DNA from 2 places in the Amycolatopsis sp. NPDC051061 genome. Region 2 is predicted to be linked to the other one. Evidence: riboswitches for the same ligand, from Rfam matches in the RefSeq annotation. Region 2 holds a riboswitch; the other holds the start of a gene.

Region 1 (10,711 bases), on a different contig from region 2:
GATCTCGCCCAGGTCCTCGGACTCGGTCGGCTCGACCATCAGCGTGCCCGCGACCGGGAACGACATCGTCGGCGCGTGGAAGCCGTAGTCGATGAGCCGCTTCGCGACGTCGTCGACCGTCACGCCGGTTTCCTTGGTGATCTGCCGCAGGTCGAGGATGCACTCGTGCGCGACCAGTCCGTCCTGCCCGGTGTAGAGCACCGGGTAGTGCGGGGCCAGTCGCGAGGCGACGTAGTTGGCCGCCAGCACGGCGACCTTCGTCGCGGCGGTCAGGCCGGGCGCGCCCATCATCCGGACGTAGGCCCAGGAGATCGGCAGGATCGACGCCGAGCCGTAGGGCGCGCCGCTGATCGGGCCGACGCCGGTCTCGGGGCCGGCCTGCTCCAGCAGCGGGTGGTTCGGCAGGAACGGCGCGAGGTGCGCGCGCACCGCGACCGGGCCGACGCCGGGACCGCCACCGCCGTGCGGGATGCAGAAGGTCTTGTGCAGGTTCAGGTGCGAGACGTCGCCGCCGAACTCGCCCGGCTTGGCCAGGCCGAGCAGGGCGTTGAGGTTCGCGCCGTCGACGTACACCTGGCCGCCGCCGCCGTGGACGATCTCGGCCAGCTCGTCGATGCCGTGCTCGTACACGCCGTGCGTGGACGGGTAGGTGACCATGATCGCGGCGAGCGTGTCGCGGTGTGCGTCCACCTTGGACCGTAGGTCGGCGAGGTCGACGTTGCCCTCGTCGGTGCACTTGACGACGACCACGCGCATCCCGGCGAGCACCGCGGACGCGGCGTTGGTGCCGTGAGCGGACGACGGGATCAGGCAGACGTCGCGGCCTTCGTCGCCGTTCGAGCGGTGGTACGCGCGGATCGCGAGGAGCCCGGCCAGCTCGCCCTGGCTGCCCGCGTTCGGCTGCAGCGACACCTGGTCGTAGCCGGTGACCTCGGCCAGCCACTCGGCCAGCTGCGACACCAGCGTGTGGTACCCCGCAGCGTCTTCGGCCGGCGCGAACGGGTGGATGCCGGCGAACTCGCGCCAGCTGATCGGCTCCATCTCGGTGGTGGCGTTGAGCTTCATCGTGCAGGAGCCGAGCGGGATCATGCCGCGGTCGAGCGCGTAGTCCTGGTCGGAGAGGCGCCGCAGGTAGCGCAGCATCGCCGTCTCGGAGCGGTGGGTGCCGAAGACCTCGTGGCCCATGAAGCCGCTCTCGCGGGCCAAGCCGTTCGGCAGCGCGACGCCGTCTTGGACGGCCTCTTCGACCCCGAAAGCCTTCAGCACCTTCGCGGCGATCGCCGGGGTGCTGACCTCGTCGAAGGCGACGCGCACGTGGTCGGCGTCGACGTGGCCGAGGTTGATCCCGGCCTCGCGAGCCGCCGCGTGGACGTCCGCGGCCTGGCCCGGGACGTGCGCGACGACGGTGTCGAAGAAGGACTCGTGCACGACCTCGACGCCGGTCTTGCGCAGGGCGCCGGCGAATCCCGCGGCGAGCCCGTGGACGCGCTGGGCGATCTTCTTCAGGCCGTCCGGACCGTGGTAGACGGCGTACATCGCGGCCAGCACGGCGGGCAGGACCTGCGCGGTGCAGATGTTGGACGTCGCCTTCTCGCGGCGGATGTGCTGCTCACGGGTCTGCAGCGCCAGCCGATAGGCCGGGTTGCCGTCGGCGTCGACCGAGACGCCGACCAGGCGCCCGGGCAGCGAGCGCTCGAGCCCGGCGCGGACGGACATGAACCCGGCGTGCGGGCCGCCGTAGCCGAGCGGGACGCCGAAGCGCTGCGTCGACCCGGCGGCGACGTCGGCGCCGAACTCGCCGGGCGCGGTGATCAGCGTCAGGGAGAGAAGGTCGGCAGCGACGGTGAACAGCGCGCCCGCGGCCTTCGCCGACTCGGAAATCGCGTGGTAGAAGCCGCGGCCGCGCAGCACACCGGACGCGCCCGGGTACTGGACGACAACGCCGAAGAAGTCCTCCGGCAGGCCGGTGAGCAGGTCGCGGACCTCGACCTCGATGCCCAGCGCCTCAACGCGGGTCCGCACGACGGCGATGGTCTGCGGCAGGCACTCGGCGTCGAGCACGACCTTGTTCGACTTGGACTTGGACGCGCGGCGCATCAGCGTGACGGCCTCGGCGACGGCGGTCGACTCGTCCAGCAGCGACGCGTTCGCGGTGGCCAGGCCGGTCAGGTCGGCGACCATCGTCTGGAAGTTGAGCAGGGCTTCGAGCCGGCCCTGGGAGATTTCCGGCTGGTACGGCGTGTACGCGGTGTACCAGGCCGGGTTCTCGAGGACGTTGCGGCGGATCACGCCGGGGGTGACGGTGTCGGAGTAGCCGAGGCCGATCATCTGCGTCATCGGCCGGTTGCGCGCGGCGAGGGCGCGCAGCTCCGCGGTGGCGTCCTCTTCGGACGCGGCCGGGGGAAGCCGCAGGTCACGGGTGGCGCGGATGGCGCTGGGGACGGCCGCGCCGACGAGGGCGTCCAAGCTGCCGTAACCGCACTCGGCCAGCATCTTCGCGCGTTCGGCCTCGGACGGGCCGATGTGGCGGGCGTCGAACTGCGTAGAGGTGATGGGGAGCTCCTCGGGCCTGGGCACACAGCGGTGCGCTGGGAACTCCCCCTCTGTCATGGCACCTGAGAGTTTCACCGTGTGCGACACGGCTTTCACCTTGGGTGAGGCGCGGGTGCGCCTGCTTTCCAGAGTGGCCTCGCGCGAAGCGGTAACAGGTACCTGAGAGATTCTGGGGAGTTTGCTCCTTCGGTGCCCCACCACTTTCGTGAGGGCTCTCCCGCCTCGGCTCTACGGCCCGATCTGCAGTTGTGGCGGCTACCGTACCTGCCGCGTCCGAGGTCCGTCTACTTCACACGGCCAACGCCACAGTGATCCTCGACCCGGCCCCGAGCGCGCCCCCGTACGTCATGAAAGAGTCGTTCACCGCGTCCGACGAGCTGAAAGAGTCGTTCATGACGTTCCGGCGACCCGGCGCACGACGCTCCCGGCCAGCGCCGGCGGCCGCCGGACCCGGCCCGACGGCAAAACCAGGCGTTTCAACGGACCGCCCAGCGGCACCGGCGGGTGGCCCGCCCCCAGCAGCACCTGCTCCACGATCTGCTCGGCCAACCACGCGACGGAGTCGTTGAGCCGGTCCAGCGAAGGACGGTCGCCGTCGAAGACGTCCTCGTCGTCGAGCGTCACCTCGAAGTACGCGCAGCCGGGCGGGACCCCGGCCGCGACCGCCTCCTCGATCGCGCGAGCCCCGGCCAAGGCGTCCGAGAAACCCACTTCGAGCAGCGGCTCGCGGTAAATACGCGCTGCCCGCTCGCGCATGCGGGGGCCGTAGCGGACCACGACCGGGAGCCGTCCGGTCAGGTCGGGCACGGCCAAGCCGTGCAGCAGCATGATCGGCGGCACCGAGTGCACCAGCCGCGGCGCGGGCTCGGCCAGCTCGCGGGCGGTGATCCGGACGCGGTCGGCCATCGCGTCCGGCAGGCCGAAGTAGCGGAAGTCGACGTTGCCGAACCCGAGGCCGTCGGCGACCAGCGACGCCAGCAGCTCGCCGTACCCCCAGATCGGGGACAGCACCACGACCGGCGGCGCGGCGACCACCGGCGACGCCGCGGGCGGGCGCGTCGCCTCCTGCTCGGGCACCTGGATCACCAGCCGCGGCGGCTCGTGCCAGTCGTGCACCTCGGCGACCCGCCAGTACAGCCCGAGCGGCCGCCACAGCTCGCCGAGGACGTCGTGCTCGAGGATCCGGCGCACCTCGGCGTCGTCGTGGGGGAAGTCCCGCGGCGCCACGACGCCGACGTAGTGGTGGTAGGTGACGCGGACCTCGTCGCCGCGGGTCGCGGAGCGGATCCGCATCTCCCAGTCGATCGGCGACGCGGCGATGAGGTTGGCCACCTGCGTGCCGGGCGAGGAGTAGACGAGCGCCGTGGCCTGCCGGAGGAACTGCCCGGCCTGGTCGATGCCCTCTCGCAGCGCCTTCGCGGCCTGCGCGACGTGCACCGGGCTCGCGAGGCTGTCGGGCAGCACGCCGGCGACGCGCAGCAGCTCGGCCTCCCCGAGCCCGGTGACCTCCGCGAGCTGCGCCCAGTGGTCGAAGACGGTCACCTTCGGCGCGTGCCGGTGCTCGATCCAGCTGCGCAGGGTCGACGTCGGGACGCCGATGCGTCGGGCGGCCTCGTCCAGGGAAAGCCCCCGCGCCCGGATGCCGGTCCGGACCGCTTCCGCCCACTCGTCGGCGCGCCAGTGCGTCACCTCACAAAACTAACGAAACCCGCTAGCTTTGCGCAGGGACGAATCGCCCACCCGGCATCGACGCTGGTCACCATGACCACCACCGTCGTCGCCCTCACCCTGATCGTCGGCGTACTGACCTTCGCCGCCGGCGCCTTCCTCGCCTCCGAGATCGCCGTCCGCGTGCTGCGGCGCCGCGAAAAGCTCGTCTCCGAGGAGCGCAAGAAGCTCAACGCCGCCTGGAGCTACCTTCGGGAGGTCTACGGCGTCAAGAAACCGACCAAGCGTTAGAGCGGGGTGACGTACGCGCCGGAGATGCCGCCGTCGACCAGGAACTGCGACGCCGTGATGAAGCTGGCGTCGTCGCTGGCCAGGAACGCGACCGCGGCCGCGATCTCCGACGGCTCGGCGAACCGGCCGACCGGCACGTGCACCAGCCGCCGCGCCGCGCGTTCCGGGTCCTTCGCGAACAGCTCCTTGAGCAGCGGCGTGTTCACCGGCCCCGGGCACAGCGCGTTGACGCGGATGTTCTCCCGCGCGAACTGGATGCCCAGCTCGCGGCTCATCGCGAGCACCCCGCCCTTGGACGCGGTGTAGGAGATCTGCGACGTCGCCGCGCCCATCACCGCGACGAACGACGCCGTGTTGATGATCGAACCGCGGCCCTGGCGCTGCATGTGCGGCAGGACGGCCTTGCAGCAGTGGAACACCGACGTCAGGTTGACGCGCTGGACCCGCTCCCACGCGTCGATGCCGGTGGTGAGGATCGAGTCGTCTTCCGGGGGTGAGATGCCGGCGTTGTTGAACGCGACGTCGACCGAGCCGAACTGCTCGACCGTGCTGTGGAACAGGTTCTCGACCTGCTCGGCGTCGGTGACGTCGGTCTGGATGAAGGCGCCGCCGATCTCGTCGGCGACCGCCTTGCCCTCGGCCGGCGTCAGGTCCGCGATGACGACCTTCGCGCCTTCGCTCGCCAGGCGGCGGGCCGAGGCGAGGCCGATGCCGCTCGCGCCGCCGGTGATGACCGCGACGCGGCCTTCGAAACGCTGGACCATTACTCCTCCGTGCTGAGAAAGACGTTCTTGGTTTCAGTGAACGCCGCCGCGGCGTCGGGGCCCAGCTCGCGGCCGAGGCCGGACTGCTTGAACCCGCCGAACGGCGTCCAGTAGCGCACCGAAGAGTGCGAGTTCACCGACAGGTTGCCGGCTTCGACGCCGCGCGCGACCCGGAACGCGCGGCCGGCGTCACGGGTCCAGATCGACCCGGACAGGCCGTACTCGGTCGCGTTGGCCATGCGGATCGCGTCGGCCTCCTCGGCGAACGGCACGACGGCGACGACCGGGCCGAAGACCTCGTCCGCCACGGCCGGGTGCCGCAGGTCGGGCGGGGTGAGGACGGTCGGCGGGAACCAGTAGCCGGGGCCCGACGGCGCGCTGCCGCGGAACGCGACCGGGGCGTCGTCCGGCACGTAGGAGGCCACCTTCTCGCGGTGGGCGGCCGAGATCAGCGGGCCCATCTCGGTCTTCTCGTCGCCGGGGTCGCCGACGACGACGCCGTGCACCGCGGGCTCCAGGAGCTCCATGAACCGGTCGTACGCGCTCGCCTGCACCAGGATCAGCGATCGCGCGCAGCAGTCCTGGCCCGCGTTGTCGAAGACGCCGTAGGGCGCGGTCGCCGCGGCCTTCTCCAGGTCGGAGTCGGCGAAGACGATGTTCGCGTTCTTGCCGCCCAGCTCCAGCGTCACGCGCTTCACCTGCGCCGCGCAGCCGGCCATGATCTGCTTGCCGACCTCGGTCGAGCCGGTGAAGACGACCTTCCGCACGCCGGGATGGTCGACGAACCGTTGCCCCACCGCGGATCCCTTGCCGGGCAGCACCTGGAAGACGTCCTCCGGGATGCCTGCCTCGCGCGCCAGCTCGCCCAGCCGGACCGCGGTCAGCGGCGTCAGCTCGGCGGGCTTGAGGACCACGGTGTTCCCGGCGGCGAGCGCGGGCGCGAACCCCCAGCCGGCGATCGGCATCGGGAAGTTCCACGGCACGATCACGCCGACCACGCCGAGCGGTTCGTGGAAGGTGATGTTGACCCCGCCCGGCACCGGGATCTGCTGCCCGATCAGGCGTTCCGGGGCGGCGGAGTAGTAGTTGAGGACGTCACGGACGTTGCCCGCCTCCCAGCGGGCGTTGCCGATCGTGTGGCCGGAGTTGGCGACCTCGAGCCGCGCGAGGTTCTCGATGTCGGCCTCGACGGCGTCGGCGAAGCGGCGCAGGAGCCGCGCGCGGTCGCCGGGGGTGACGTCGCGCCACGCCGGGAACGCCGCCCGCGCGCGGGCGATCGCCGCGTCGGTCTCCTCCGCGCTGGTCAGCGGGACCGTCCGCACCACCTGCTCGGTGGCCGGGTTCCGGACGTCGAAACTGGTGGTCATGTCCTCTCCTTGCTCGCGTCGACGAGGGCCGCGAAGAGCCGCACGTCGTCGCTGTCCTGCTCGGGGTGCCACTGGACGCCCAGGGTGAACTCACCGGGCACCTCGGCGGCCTCGATCGTGCCGTCGGCGGCCCAGCCGACCGGCTCCAAGCCGGTGCCGAGCCGGTCGATCGCCTGGTGGTGGTAGCACAGGGTCTTTGTCTCGGAGCCCAGGATCGCCGCCGCCCGGCTGCCCTCGGCCAGCGTGACGGTGCCCCGGCCGAACGTCGCCGGCGCGGGCTGGTGCTCGGTGGATTCCTTCGCCTCCGGCAGGTGTTGAGTGAGCGTGCCGCCGAGCGCGACGCTCATCACCTGCAGGCCGCGGCACACGCCGAGCACCGGCTTGCCCGCCTTGCGCGCGGCTTCGAACAGGCCGAACTCGAAGGCGTCCCGGTTCGGCCGGGTGTAGGTCGCGGGGTGCGGCTCCTGGCCGTACCGCTCCGGTTCGACGTCGGCGCCGCCGGTCAACACCAGTCCGTCCACAGTAGACACGAGCTTGTCGTACGCGTCCGACACCGGGGGCAGCAGCACCGGGATGCCGCCCGCCGCGACGACGCAGTCGACGTAGACCCGGTGCAGCAGCACGGCTTCGGTCTCCCAGACCAGGAACTTCGCGGGTTCCAGGTAGCTGGTGAGGCCGATGACGGGCTTAAAGGCGCTCGAAGCCACGGACCCGCTCCCAGTCGGTGACGGCGGCGTTGTAGGCGTCGACCTCGATCTTCGCCGCGTTCAGGTAGTGCTCGACGCCCTCCTCGCCGAACGCTTCGCGCGCCAGCTCACTGCCCGCGAGGGCCGCGGCGGCTTCCGGCAGCGTGGTCGGCACGGTGCCCCGGTCGGACTGGTAGGCGTTGCCGACGAAGGGTTCTTCCAGCTCCAGCTCGTTTTCGATGCCGTGCAGGCCGGCCGCGATCAGCGCGGCGACGGCCAGGTACGGGTTGACGTCCCCGCCCGGCACGCGGTTCTCGACGCGCAGCGACTCGCCGTGGCCGACGACGCGCAGCGCGCAGGTGCGGTTGTCGGTGCCCCACGCGATCGCGGTCGGCGCGAAGCTGCCGGGTACGAACCGCTTGTAGGAGTTGACGTTCGGCGCGAGGAAGTACGTCAGCTCGTGCAACGCGGCGAGCTGGCCGGCGAGGAACTGCTCCATGAGCGTCGAGAAGCCGTGGTCGTGGTCGCCCGCCATGACGGCGCGGCCCTCGGTCGAGCGCAGGCTGATGTGGATGTGGCAGGAGTTGCCCTCGCGCTCGTTGTACTTCGCCATGAACGTGAGGCTCTTGCCCTCCTGCGACGCGATCTCCTTGGCGCCGTTCTTGTAGACGCTGTGGTTGTCGCAGGTGCTCAGCGCGTCCGTGAAGCGGAAGGCGATCTCCTGCTGGCCGGGGTTGCACTCGCCCTTGGCGGACTCCGGGTACAGCCCGGCGCCGGCCATGTCGTTGCGGATGCGGCGCAGCAGCGGCTCCAGCCGCGCGGTGCCGAGCATCGAGTAGTCGACGTTGTACTGGTTGGCGGGCTTGAGGCCGTGGTAGCGCTTGTCCCACGCGGCTTCGTAGGTGTCGTCGAAGACGATGAACTCCAGCTCGGTCCCGACGTAGGCGGCGAGCCCGCGCTCGGCGAGGCGGTCGAGCTGCCGGCGCAGGATCTGGCGCGGCGAGACGGCGACCGGCCCGCCTTGCACGCACTCGACGTCGGCCAGGACCAGCGCGGTGCCCTCGTGCCACGGGATCTCGCGCAGGGTTTCGAGGTCGGGCCGCAGCACGAAGTCGCCGTAGCCGCTCTCCCACGACGAGAGCGCGTAGCCGTCGACGGTGTTCATGTCGACGTCCACGGCGAGGAGGTAGTTGCACGCCTCGGTGGCGTGGCCGACGACCTCGTCCAGGAAGTACTCCGCCGAGCAGCGCTTGCCCTGGAGCCGGCCCTGCATGTCCGTGAGCGCGACGAGCACGGTGTCGATCGTGCCCGCGTCCACGCGCGCCCGGAGCTCGTCCAGCGTGAGCATGCCTCGTCTGCGTGCCATCAGCCGCCCCAAAGGTTTGATGCGAATCCTTTGCGGCTTCTTCCTACCCGGTGAGGTCCGACCGGTCAACCGGAACAAAGGTATTTTCTTGAGCCATTGGATCGGCGGTTCGCGGCGGGGACGTCAGGGCCCGGCAAAGTCACGGCCGCGCGCGGGGTCGGGTGTCGCGAATGGGTCATTGGGGGCGCCGGAGGTCCCGAATGAGTCATTCGCGACGTTTGGCAGGGTGGCGACGTCATGAACGACCCTTTCCTGGCGCCGGACGTCATGAACGACCCTTTCATGACATCCCGACCCGGCGAACGCGACTTTGCCGGGGCCTGTCGCCGGATGACGTGACAGAGTCGTTCACGTCAGGTCGGCGACCCGGTCGCGCACGTCCGCGGTAGCCTCCGGGCCCGCCTGGCACGCATGATCGGCGAGCCGCCCCACCCACCCGGGTCCGGCGCGGCGGATTGCGCGGTTTGCCCGGCTGAGAAGAGCCTGTGAATTCGGCGCGGCGGGAGGAATCCGGGGTACTCCCACGTTGTACGGGGCAGAGAGGTGAGATCGATGACCACAGCATTCACGCAGCAGAGCACGATCGGACAGCAGCAGGCGCGGCCCCGGCTGCCCACCCTGCCCACCGGCTGGCCGATCGGTTCCTACGAGTCCTACGAGCAGGCACAGCGCGCGGTCGACCACCTCGCGGGCGCGGAGTTCCCGGTCACCGACGTCACGATCGTCGGTGTCGAGCCGATGCTCGTCGAGCGGATCGCGGGCAAGATGTCCTGGGGCAAGGTGCTGGGCAGCGCGGCGACGTCCGGCGCGATGTTCGGTCTGTTCCTCGGGTTGGTGCTCAGCCTGCTCAACCCGGGCGCGGGCCTGGTCCCGATCGTGATCGGCCTGGTCGCCGGGCTCGGGTTCAACCTGCTGTTCGGCGCCCTGGGCTACGCGGCCAACCGCAACAAGCGCGGGTTCATCTCCCAGAGCCAGCTGGTGGCGCGCCGCTACGACGTCCTGTCCCAGCCCCGCAACGCCGAGAAGGGCCGCGCACTACTGGCGGACCTCGCGGCCCGCAGCGCGTTCGGCCACTGACGCGCTGAAAGTCGAAGGCCGCCCCCGGATCGTTCTCCGGAGGCGGCCTTCGTCGCGTCAGGAGCGGCCCCGACCTCCGCTCCTGCTGGCTTCTACCTGGTCGGCGTCGTCGGCGGCGGCGTGGTCGCCGGTGTCGTCGTGGGCGCGGGCGTCGTCGTTGCCGTCGGTGTTCCCGACGTCGTCGGCGGCACGGTCACCTTCGGGATCGCCGCGCTGAACGGCACTCCCGCGTCCTCGCGGCAGGCCGAGCGGTACCCGTTGTAGCCGTTGTAGTTGCCCTGGTCGTCGGTGACGCCCTGCTCGATCTTCGGCCGCGGGAACCGGTTGTCCTCGCCGATCTTCTCCTTGCTCCCGCTCGACCGCTCGCAGCCGTAGCGGGTGAGCGTGATCGGCCGGCCCTGTTCGTCGTAGAGGTAGACCTCCGTGAGCGGCTTGCCCTCGGCGTCGAAGGCGTAGACGTTCTCGATCTCGTGGCTGCCGTAGGTCAGCTGGTCGTTGCCGTAGCGGTCCGACGTCGCGTAGTACGACGGCGAGCTCGAATAGGAGTTCCGGTTCGAGATCAGGTCGACCGCGGCGCCGAAGCCGCCGAGGATGCCGCCGATGACGAACGCCGAGATCGGCACGGCCACCCACAGCAGCCGCCGGTCGCGCTGCAGCCGCGGGCCCGCCCAGACGGCCGCGCCGCCCGCGACGAGCAGGAACGGCAGCAGCAGCACGGCGCCGCGCGAACGCAGCATGAGCAGCAGCCCGAAGGCGATCAGCACGACGGCGCAGACGATCCACCACGCCGGCTTGAGCGAAGCGAGGTAGCTCAGCGCCTTCCCGGAGTCCTCCTGCTGACGTCCCTTGTTCAGCGTCTGCCGCAACCACGCCACTTCCGGCAGCGCCAGCACCGGCTCGATCCCGCCGCGCAGCAGCAGGAACAGGCTGATGAGGAAC
Region 2 (10,711 bases):
CTAGGAGGCAGCGTGACCGCTTCGGAAGTCCACCACGCGTTCCGCGTCGCGCGGGACTACCTGCAGGCCCACCGCGAGGACTACGACACGGCGTACCGCGACTTCGCCTGGCCGGAGTTCGACGAGTTCAACTGGGCGATCGACTGGTTCGACGTCGTCGCGCACGACCCGGACAACGCCGAGCGGTACGCGCTGTGGATCGTCGAGGAGGACGGCACCGAGAACCGCTGGACCTACCCGGAGATGTCCGGCCGGTCCAACCAGGTGGCGAACTGGCTGCGGAACCTTGGCGTCCGCCGCGGCGACCGGCTGATCCTCATGCTGGGCAACCAGGGCGAGCTGTGGGAGACCATCCTCGCCGCGATCAAGCTCGGCGCCGTGATCATCCCGGCGTCCACGCTGCTCGGCCCGGCCGACCTGACCGACCGCGTGGAGCGCGGCGCGGCCAAGCACGTCGTGGTCCGGTCGGTGGACGCGCCGAAGTTCGCCGACGTCGAAGGCGACTACACGCGGATCGCGGTGGGGGAGCCGGTCGAGGGCTGGCAGCCGTACTCCGCCGCGTTCGCGCAGTCGCCGGAGTACGCCCCGGACGGGCCGACGAAGGCCACCGACCCGCTGCTGCTCTACTTCACCTCCGGCACGACGGCGAAGCCGAAGCTCGTGCAACACACCCACATCTCGTACCCGGTGGGCCACCTGTCCACGATGTACTGGATCGGGCTGGAGCCCGGCGACGTCCACCTGAACATCTCTTCGCCCGGCTGGGCGAAACACGCGTGGAGCAACTTCTTCGCCCCGTTCAACGCCGAGGCGACGGTGTTCCTCTACAACTACAGCCGGTTCGACGCGAACGCGCTGATGGCCCAGATGGACCGGTGCGGGATCACGAGCTTCTGCGCGCCGCCGACGGTGTGGCGGATGCTCATCCAGGCGGACCTGACGGCGCTGAAGAACCCGCCGAAGAAGGTCGTCGGGGCGGGGGAGCCGCTCAACCCCGAGGTGATCGAGCAGGTCCGGAAGTCGTGGGGCGTCACCATCCGTGACGGCTTCGGCCAGACCGAAAGCAGCGTCCAGATCGCCAACACCCCCGGCCAGGACGTCGTGCCCGGCTCGATGGGCCGCCCGCTGCCCGGGTTCGTGGTGGCGCTGGTCGACCCGGTCAGCGGCGAGCGGGCGGCGGAGGGCGAGATCTGCCTCGACCTGCAGCACCGCCCGGTCGGCCTGATGACCGGCTACACCGGCGACGACGAGCGCACGTCCGCGGCCTTCAGCGGCGGCTTCTACCACACCGGTGATGTCGGTTCGATCGACGAACGCGGCTACATCACCTACGTCGGGCGCACGGACGACGTGTTCAAGGCGTCGGACTACCGGATCTCGCCGTTCGAGCTGGAGAGCGTGCTGATCGAGCACGAGGCGGTGGCGGAGGCGGCGGTCGTCCCGGCCCCCGACCCGATCCGGCTCGCGGTGCCCAAGGCGTACGTCGTGCTGGCTTCGGGTTTCTCACCGGACGCCCCGACCGCGCGGTCGATCCTCGCGTACTGCCGCGAGCACCTGGCGCCGTACAAGCGGATCCGGCGGATCGAGTTCGCGGAGCTGCCGAAGACGATCTCGGGCAAGATCCGCCGCGTCGAGCTGCGCGTCCGCGAAAGCGACCCGAAGCGCGCCGCGGGGACCGAGTACCGCGAAGAGGACTTCCCCGACCTCAAGTCCTGACCCCAGCGCCCCAATGTGGCCTTCGGTGCGTCAGACGCACCCAAGGGGCCCTTCGGTGCGTTCAACGCAACCAAGGCCGCCTTGGGGCGCTGGGGCGCTGCTCAGGCGCGGGTGCCCTCGACCTGGCGGCCGTCCTCCGTCGAGCACGCCGTCACCGGGTCGTTCGGCCCGCTGCCGCACGTCCACTCGTCGACGACGACCGGGCCCGGGCCGTCGGCCGACGCCGCCTCGGCCGGGGTCAGCTTCGCGAAGTAGTCCGTCAGCAGCTTCGTCGCCGCGGCGCAGTCGACCTGGCCGTGCGCGACGACCGCCGTCTTCGCGCCGCCCGGGCCGGTGACGTCGCCGCACGGCACGCCCGGTGCCGTCGACCCGGCCGCGGCGGCCGCGGCGGGGACGGCGGCGGGATCGGCGGAGGTCGGCGCGGCAGGCGCCGGGTCGCTGCCGCAACCGGCCAGCACGGCGGCCGCGACGACGAGCAGGGGGTAGGCGAGTGTCTTCATGGGCCCTTCAGGAGCGGAAACGGATCGGGAGGGGTCACTCGGACGGCACGACGGCGGCGAACACCGTCTGCTCGCCCTTCGTGCAGGTGGTGCCGCCCTGGGCGGCCGGTGGCCCGGACGTGCACAGCCAGCCGTCGACGGTCTCGTTCACCGCGTCGTTCGAGCCGGCGCCCTGGCGCCCGGCGATCTTGCGGTGGAAGTCGCCGACGAGCTTCGTCGCCGCGACGCAGCTGACGCCGGCGGAGCCGCTGTCGAACACGTAGAGCGTCAGCCCGCTGGCGGCCGTCACCGTGCCGCAGGACCCGGGCACCGACGGCGGCGCGCCGGACGGCTTCGGCACCGGCGCGGGCGCGGACGAGCTGCCGCCGACGGGCGGCGGCGGGGGAGCGGTCGTCGAGGAAGCCGGAGCCGCCGAGCTCGGGACGGCCGCCGAAGAGGACGGCGCCTGGGCGGCCGGCTCGCCGGAGCAGGCCGCGAGCGCGGGCACGGCGAGGCAGGCGGCGAGCAGCGGCCGCCACGTCCTCGTGGTGGTCGGGTGGGGCACCGCGATCGTTTCCTCCCCGGTCAGGCCTGGTCCGGTCATTCTGGCCCATCCGGGCCGGGGCCCCGCGGACCGACTCGCCCACAGGTGTGCGGCAGATTACTCCAGCCGGGTGGCGGCCCGGCCCGGTGGCCGCCGCAACACCGTCCACAATGGACGATTAACATTCCGTTCACGCTCCGAAACCTCACGCTGCCATCAAGAATCGATCGGTCTAATTCCGGCCGCACCGGTTAACAATCCGGCCCCGCGAGCCGAAGATCTTGGTGGAGGCCGAAGAGCTTCCCGTCCCCGACACCCGTCCCGAGCCCGTGAGAGCGATGAACGCCGACGCTGCGACCAGCCCCGAAACCAGCACCGACGAGACCGCCGGCCCGTCCGGCCCCCCGACCGTCCCGAGCAGCGTCGTCTGGTGCTGCGGGCGCCCCTACGTCCTGGAGGCGCGCCCCGGCCGCGCCCGCTGGATGGGCACCGACTACCGGGGCCGCCCCGAGGCGCTGAGCAGCGCCGAACTGCAGCGACGCGGCTGGAGCCGCCGCCGCGCGTGCTGACTACGCTGGCCGGGTGAGCACAGCCGCACCCGAACCCGCCGCTCCGGCGAGCGCCGCCGAGCCGTCCCTGCTGAAGCAGGCGTTCAACGTCCCCAACATGCTGTCGCTGCTGCGGCTGGCCGGTGTGCCGGTGTTCCTGTGGCTGCTGCTGGGGCCGGAGGAGGACGGCTGGGCGCTCGCGCTGCTGATGTTCGGCGCGCTGACCGACTGGCTCGACGGCAAGCTGGCCCGCTGGCTCAACCAGATGTCCCGGCTGGGCCAGCTGCTCGACCCGGCCGCCGACCGGCTCTACATCCTCGCGACGCTCGTCGCGTTCCTGGTCCGGGAGATCATCCCCTGGTGGGTCGTGGTGCCGCTCCTGCTGCGTGAGGCCGTGCTCGGCGTCTGCGTGCTGACGCTGCGCCGCCGCGGTTTCGCGCCGCCGGAGGTGACCTACATCGGCAAGGGCGCGACCTTCGTGCTGATGTACGCCTTCCCGTTCCTGCTGCTCGCGCAGGGTGGCTCGGACGTCGCCGCGGTCGCCCGGCCGATCGGCTACGCCTTCACCATCTGGGGCGGGGTCCTCTACGTCTGGTCCGGCGTGCTCTACGTCGTCCAAGCGCGCAACGCGCTGCGCGCTGCCGGTGACGACTGAGCGCGACCACTTTCCCCGGGTCGTGCCCGGCGGCTGCGCCGTGTGGGTGTAAGACTTCGCGCAGCACGTTTTCGCCAGTGAGGGCATGAAAGGGGACCGGCGGTGTCCGCTCCTGAAGAGCTTCGCTACACCGAGGAACACGAGTGGGTCGCCACCCGCGGCGAGGACACCCTCGTCCGCATCGGCATCACCGAGTACGCGCAGGACCAGCTCGGCGACGTCGTGTTCGTCGACCTGCCGGAGGTCGGCCGCCAGGTGAGCGCGGGGGACGTCTTCGGCGAGGTCGAGTCGACGAAGAGCGTGTCCGAGCTGTTCGCGCCGGTCGACGGCGAGGTCGTGGCGGTCAACGACGCCGTCGCCGACTCGCCGGAGCTGATCAACAGCGACCCCTACGGCGAGGGCTGGCTGATCGAGATCCGGCTCGACGACCCGGCGGGGCTCGAAGCCCTGCTGGAAGCCGAGGCGTACGACGCCCTGACCAAGGGCTGAGCTCCGCTCCGAGCCGCCCGGACCGGCACTGCGCCGGTTCGGGGAGCCGGGGCTCGGAGAATCGATCAGGCACGGTACGTTGGCAGCTACACGTTCTTGAGTACTAGGCAACACAGCATGTGTGGAGGAGAGCTCAGGTGAGCACGAACGACGGGCCCGGCGGCGTTCCCCCGGAGCAGTCTCCGGAGCGGACCTCTGTCTTCCGGGCCGACTTCCTGGCCGAAGCCGAAGGCCACGAGTCCGCCCCGGCCGCGGAGGCGCCGGTCCAGGGCGTCGACGCCCTGCCCGCGGGTTCGGCGCTGCTGGTCGTGAAGCGCGGCCCGAACGCGGGTTCGCGATTCCTGCTCGACCGCGACACGACCAGCGCCGGGCGCCACCCGGACAGCGACATCTTCCTGGACGACGTCACGGTCTCCCGCCGGCACGCCGAGTTCCGGCGTGAGGGCGGCGAGTTCGTCGTCATCGACGTCGGCAGCCTCAACGGCACCTACGTCAACCGCGAGCCGGTCGACCAGGCCGTCCTCGCGGGGGGCGACGAGGTGCAGATCGGGAAGTTCCGCCTGGTCTTCCTGACCGGCCCGGGTCACGGGGGCCAGGGGGCGCAGTGACGGCGGCCGGGCGGCCACAGAACCACGGACTGAGCATCGGGGCCGTCTTGGCGCAGCTGCGCTCGGACTTCCCCGATGTCACCATCTCCAAGATCCGGTTCCTCGAAGCGGAAGGCCTGGTCCAACCGGGCCGGACGGCTTCGGGGTACCGGCAGTTCGCCGCGGCGGACGTGGAGCGTCTGCGGTTCGTCCTGGCCGCCCAGCGGGACCACTACCTCCCGTTGAAGGTCATCAAGGAGCAGCTGGACGCGGCGGACTCGGGGGCCGGGCCCGTCGCGGACCTGCCCCGCCCGCCGCGCCGGCTGGTGCCGATCGACGCCCCGGCGGAGAACGTCGGCCTGCCGGTGGCGGACGACTTCACCACCGGCAAGGAGCTGCGCCTGACCCAGGAAGAGCTCCTGGAGCAGGCCGGCATCGACGTGGACGCGCTGGCCGAGCTGCAGCAGTACAGCCTGGTCCGGCCCGGTCCCGCGGGGTTCTTCGACCCGGACGCGGTGCTGGTCGCGCGGACGGTGAAGGCGATGACCGAATTCGGTATCGAGCCGAGACATCTGCGTGCCTTCCGCGCCGCGGCCGACCGCGAGGTCGGGTTGCTGGAGCAGATCGTGACACCGGTGTATCGGCACCGTGACCCGGAGGCCAAGTCGAGGGCCGACGAGGTGGTGCGGGAGCTCGCGGCACTGTCCGTGACCCTCCACACGCTTCTCGTCAAGGCCGGAATCCGCGGCGTCGCGGGGTGTTGATCCGCAACGGGGCAGTGAGATCCTCTTTGCGGTCCCATGTCAATGACTGAATGTTCGGCACCGCATGCCGTACCGTGAAGGCAAGGGTTTGCGGCAGGCGAACCGAGATAGTCTCGACAGCGAGCACGGAGCAGGGATGACGGGTAGCGTCGCCAGTGGCGGCGTCGAGCCGGTCCAGGGTCTGGGCCCGTGTGCACGAGAGGGAGGCGAAGCCCGATGAGCGAGATGCGCGTCGTCGGTGTGCGGGTCGAGCTGCCCGCGAATCAGCCGATCTTGTTGCTGCGGGAGACCGAGGGTGAACGGTACCTGCCGATCTGGATCGGCTCGGTCGAAGCCACCGCCATCGCCTTGGAGCAACAGGGAGTCCGGCCCGCCCGTCCGCTCACGCATGACCTGCTGAAAGAGGTCATCGGGGCGCTCGGCCGCGAGCTCGAGCAGGTCGTCATCACCGACCTCAAGGAAGGCACGTTCTTCGCGGAGCTCGTCTTCGACGGCGACATCCGGGTGTCCGCGCGGCCGAGCGACTCGGTCGCGCTGGCCCTGCGCATCGGCGTCCCCATCCACGCCGTGGACGCGGTGCTGGAGGAGGCTGGCCTGATCATCCCGGACGAGCAGGAGGACGAGGTCGAGAAGTTCCGCGAGTTCCTCGACTCCGTGTCTCCCGAGGACTTCCGCGGAGCGGATACCTAAGACTTGCCTTGACGCGGACGTCAACGTCTAGCGTCGGGGGTATGCGGATCGGAGAGCTTGCGCAGCGCTCGGGTGTCACCACCCGTGCGCTGCGGTTTTATGAAGCCCAGGGCCTCCTCGCGGCCCGTCGCTCGGCGAACGGCTACCGCGAGTACGACGAGGGCGACCTGCAGCTGGTCAAGGAGATCCAGACCCTGCAGACCGTCGGCCTGACCCTCGACGAGACTCGCCCGTTCGTCGACTGCCTCCGCAGCGGCCACGAAACCGGCGACTCCTGCTTGAGTTCGATCGAGGTCTATCGCCGCAAGCTCGAAGAAGCCGACGCACTGCTGGCCCGCCTCGGCGGTATCCGGGCGGAGCTGGCGTCGAAGCTCGCCGGCGCGTTGGCCCGCCAAGCGCCCGATCCCTGTGTCGTCCCCGACGCCCCGCGCCCGTGAAGGAGCCTGTCATGCCCGAAGCCGCCACAGTCGCCGTTTCCGACGTCACCGATGCGACGTTCGCCGCCGAGGTCCTCGGCAGTGACGTGCCCGTGCTGGTGGAGTTCTGGGCCACCTGGTGCGGGCCGTGCCGGATGGTCGGCCCGGTGCTGGCCCAGCTCGCGGACGAGCGGGCCGGGAAGCTCGCTGTGCGGAAGGTCAACGCCGACGAGAACCCGGAGACCATGAGGTCGTACCAGGTCATGTCGCTGCCGACGATGATCCTGTTCCGCGGCGGAGAGCCGGTGTCGACGATCGTCGGCGCCTTCCCGAAGGCCCGGATCGAGGAACGCCTCGACAGCGTCCTCTAGGGCGTCGTCGCCCTGACGAACGTGTTCGCCACTTCGCGCCCGTACTTCTCGAGATCCAGCGACGGGTCGGCCGCATAAGCCGCGGCCACCCCGTCGATGGCCTGCGAGACGGACATCGCCATCACCTCCGGCGTGAAGTCGCCGAACAGCCCTTCGGCCTGACCCTGCTTGAGCTGGCGGGCCAGTCCGTGCACCCGCATGTCGTCGAGGAGGATCTTCGTCATCGTCCAGCCCTCGGCGTCGTCGGCGTTGGCGGCCAGCTCCGTCAGCACCCGGACGCACTCGGGGTACGAGCGCAGGAACGCGATCGACGTCTCGATGTGGGCCCGCAGGTAGCCGGCCCGGTCCGCCGGGTCGACCCCGCCGCCGGTGCGCTCCTTCAGGAACTCGTTCTTCGTCTCGACCACCGTGCTCAGCACGGACTGCATCAGGCCGGCCTTGTTCGTGAAGTGGTACGAGATCATCCGCGTGCTGCTGAGCCCGGCGCGTTCCTTGATCCTGGCGAACGTGGCTTTCCGGTAGCCGAGGTCGGCGATGACGCCGATGGTCGCGCCGATGATCTGGGCGCGGCGAGCCGCCTCGGCGGCGCTGAGCCCCATCTCGGCCATGAGGTCGGTGTTTACTTGCATGAGTAAAAAGTTACTCAGCTGAGTTAAAGACGTCAAGAGGTTTGAACCACCGCGTCCGGGGTACGGCGAACGGCTCAAAGGCTCATCCGACCGTTGAGGCTTGCCGCGCGTCGCGTTGACCGGTGTTCTCCTGGCGCTTACCGTCGGAGGAGGTAAATCGCCACGATGTGATTCACGGTCTGGGGCCGGATCGTGGTGATTGATCTCCGGCGGGTCCCGCTCCTGGGACCGTCCGGCTGTCATTCGCCGGCCGTCCGGTCGGGCGAGGGGAGGCTTGCGTGGTCGAGGCTGGTTCCGAGAAGCAGCCTGTTGAGGTCGCGGCTGGTGAGCAGGGTGAGCTGTTCCCCGACAACTCGCTGCCGGACGAGCTGGTGGGTTACCGCGGTCCGGCCGCGTGCCAAATCGCCGGGATCACCTACCGCCAGCTCGACTACTGGGCCCGGACGAAGCTGGTCGCACCCAGCATCCGCACGGCGCACGGTTCCGGCTCGCAGCGGCTGTACTCGTTCAAGGACATCCTGGTCCTCAAGGTCGTCAAGCGGCTGCTGGACACCGGGGTCTCGCTGCAGAACATCCGGGTCGCCGTCGACCACCTGCGCGTCCGCGGGGTCCGCGACCTCGCCCGGGTGACACTGTTCTCCGACGGCACCACCGTCTACGAATGCACCTCGCCGGAAGAGATCGTCGATCTGCTCCAAGGCGGCCAAGGCGTGTTCGGCATCGCGGTCAGCGGCGCCATGCAGGAGATCAGCGGGACCATCCACGAGTTCCAGGCCGAACGCGCCGACGGCGGCGTCGTCGAAACGCACCAGCCGGACGAGCTCACCCAGCGCCGCAACGCCCGCAAGACCGGGTGATCACCGCCGCGGGGAGGCGGAGTAAGGTCTCCCGTGCGGTCGACGAATCCGCGCGGGAGAGTCCGAGCCACACCTCGAGCTCGGCGCCGAAGGAGCAAGTCCTCCCCGGAACCTCTCAGGCACCCAGGACCGCGCGGACGAGACGCCTCTGGAAAGCGGGTCGTCAGGACACAACCTGACGGCCCCGCCGACGGTGCAAGCCCGGCTCAACCTCGGGCGAAACTCTCAGGCGCCTCCGGGCACAGACAGAGTGGGGAGGGTGTCCTCCGGGTTTGGGCGAGCTGTGCTCGCGTAACGCGCTCGCCCGAACCCTCCGGAGTGTCTTGTGGGGTGCAACCCCCACGCCCCGCCCGGCGGGCTCCGCCCCCGGACCCCCGCCGTGGTCACCTTCCGCTCTAAAGTCGGGTCATGAGACACCGCCGTTCGGAGGAGGCCATCGTGGATCTCTCGCTTGCCTCGCTCGAACAGGGCGTTCCCTTTGTCGAACGGCACATCGGGCCCGGTCCCGACGAACTTCGCCGCATTCTCGACGTCGTCGGTGTCGCTTCTCTCGACGAGCTCTCCGAGCGTGCCGTTCCCGGGTCGCTGCGGGCGTCAGCCGAGCCGCTTGAACTGCCGCCCGCCGCCACCGAAGTTCAGGCGCTTGCCGAGCTGCGGGGGCTGGCCGCGCGGAACCGGCCGATGGCTCAGATGATCGGGCTCGGCTACCACGACACCGTTACTCCGCCCGTGATCCGGCGGAACGTGCTCGAGAATCCTGCCTGGTACACCGCCTACACGCCCTACCAGCCCGAGATTTCGCAGGGACGGCTCGAGGCGCTGCTCAACTTCCAGACCATGGTCGCCGACCTCACCGGGCTGCCCGTCGCCAACGCCTCGATGCTCGACGAGGCCACCGCGGCCGCCGAGGCCATGACGCTGGTGCGGCGCGCCGGGAAAGCCGCGTCGAACCGGTTCGTCGTCGACGAGGACACCCTGCCGCAAACCCTCGCCGTGCTCCGGACGCGGGCCGAGCCCCTCGGCATCGAACTGGTCGTCGAGGACCTCTCCCAGGGCCTGACCGGTCTCGGGCTCGGCGGCGACTTCTTCGGGATCCTGCTGTCCTACCCGGGCGCGTCCGGCGCGGTGCGAGAACCGGACCTGACCATCGCCGACGCCAAGAAGCACGGTGCGGCGGTGATCGTCGCCGCCGACCCCCTCGCCTTGACGCTCTTGCGGCCGCCGGGCGAGCTCGGCGCCGACGTCGCCGTCGGGTCGACCCAGCGGTTCGGCGTCCCGCTCGGCTTCGGCGGCCCGCACGCGGCCTACCTCGCCGTCCGCAAGGGCCTGGAGCGGCAGCTGCCGGGCCGGCTGGTCGGCGTCTCGAAGGACGCCGACGGCGCGCCCGCGTACCGGCTCGCCCTGCAGACCCGCGAGCAGCACATCCGTCGCGAAAAGGCGACGTCGAACATCTGCACCGCGCAGGTCCTGCTCGCGGTGATGGCGTCGATGTACGCGGTGCACCACGGGCCCGAGGGGCTGCGCGGCATCGCGCTGCGCGCCCACCGGATGGCCACCGTGCTCGCCGCCGGCCTCGCCGAAGGCGGCGTCGACGTCGGGCACGGCGAGTTCTTCGACACGATCACCGCGACGGTGCCCGGGCGAGCGCACGCGGTCGTCGCGGCGGCTCACGACCTCGGCGTGAACCTGCGGCTCGTCGACGACGACCACGTCGGCGTCGCCTGCGACGAGACGACCACGCGTGAACGGCTTTCGTGCGTGTGGAAGGCGTTCGGTGTTTCGGTGTCCGATGTGGATGGTCTCGACGCGGACACGGCGGACGCGCTCCCGGCACCGCTGCGGCGGACGAGCGACTTCCTCACGCACCCGGTGTTCCACGCCCACCGCTCGGAAACCGCGCTGCTGCGCTACCTGCGGCAGCTGGCCGACAAGGACGTCGCGCTCGACCGCAGCATGATCCCGCTCG

What was found. Region 2 has a riboswitch for glycine ahead of gcvP (aminomethyl-transferring glycine dehydrogenase). Riboswitches for the same ligand answer to the same signal wherever they lie in the genome.
Region 1: it holds a riboswitch for glycine, as region 2 does, so the genes downstream of both, gcvP (aminomethyl-transferring glycine dehydrogenase) here and gcvP (aminomethyl-transferring glycine dehydrogenase) in region 2, are expected to answer to the same signal.

Annotation. Positions count from the first base shown of each region.
Region 1 covers NZ_JBFBBZ010000016.1:159,223-169,933, forward strand. The annotation lists gene gcvP (aminomethyl-transferring glycine dehydrogenase) at 1-2,610, opposite strand, end outside; glycine riboswitch at 2,594-2,692, opposite strand; gene AB0N03_RS23120 (helix-turn-helix transcriptional regulator) at 2,944-4,242, opposite strand; gene AB0N03_RS23125 (hypothetical protein) at 4,315-4,512, shown strand; gene AB0N03_RS23130 (3-oxoacyl-ACP reductase) at 4,509-5,276, opposite strand; gene AB0N03_RS23135 (aldehyde dehydrogenase family protein) at 5,276-6,643, opposite strand; gene AB0N03_RS23140 (gamma-glutamyl-gamma-aminobutyrate hydrolase family protein) at 6,640-7,350, opposite strand; gene AB0N03_RS23145 (glutamine synthetase family protein) at 7,331-8,677, opposite strand; gene AB0N03_RS23150 (general stress protein) at 9,248-9,772, shown strand; gene AB0N03_RS23155 (hypothetical protein) at 9,865-10,711, opposite strand, start outside.
Region 2 covers NZ_JBFBBZ010000028.1:108,838-119,548, forward strand. The annotation lists gene AB0N03_RS32690 (AMP-binding protein) at 13-1,716, shown strand; gene AB0N03_RS32695 (hypothetical protein) at 1,818-2,216, opposite strand; gene AB0N03_RS32700 (hypothetical protein) at 2,251-2,799, opposite strand; gene AB0N03_RS32705 (hypothetical protein) at 3,078-3,308, shown strand; gene AB0N03_RS32710 (CDP-alcohol phosphatidyltransferase family protein) at 3,322-3,942, shown strand; gene gcvH (glycine cleavage system protein GcvH) at 4,045-4,431, shown strand; gene garA (glycogen accumulation regulator GarA) at 4,569-5,039, shown strand; gene AB0N03_RS32725 (MerR family transcriptional regulator) at 5,036-5,782, shown strand; gene AB0N03_RS32730 (bifunctional nuclease family protein) at 5,999-6,472, shown strand; gene AB0N03_RS32735 (MerR family transcriptional regulator) at 6,514-6,909, shown strand; gene trxA (thioredoxin) at 6,921-7,259, shown strand; gene AB0N03_RS32745 (TetR/AcrR family transcriptional regulator) at 7,256-7,888, opposite strand; gene AB0N03_RS32750 (MerR family transcriptional regulator) at 8,167-8,745, shown strand; glycine riboswitch at 8,789-8,887, shown strand; gene gcvP (aminomethyl-transferring glycine dehydrogenase) at 9,154-10,711, shown strand, end outside.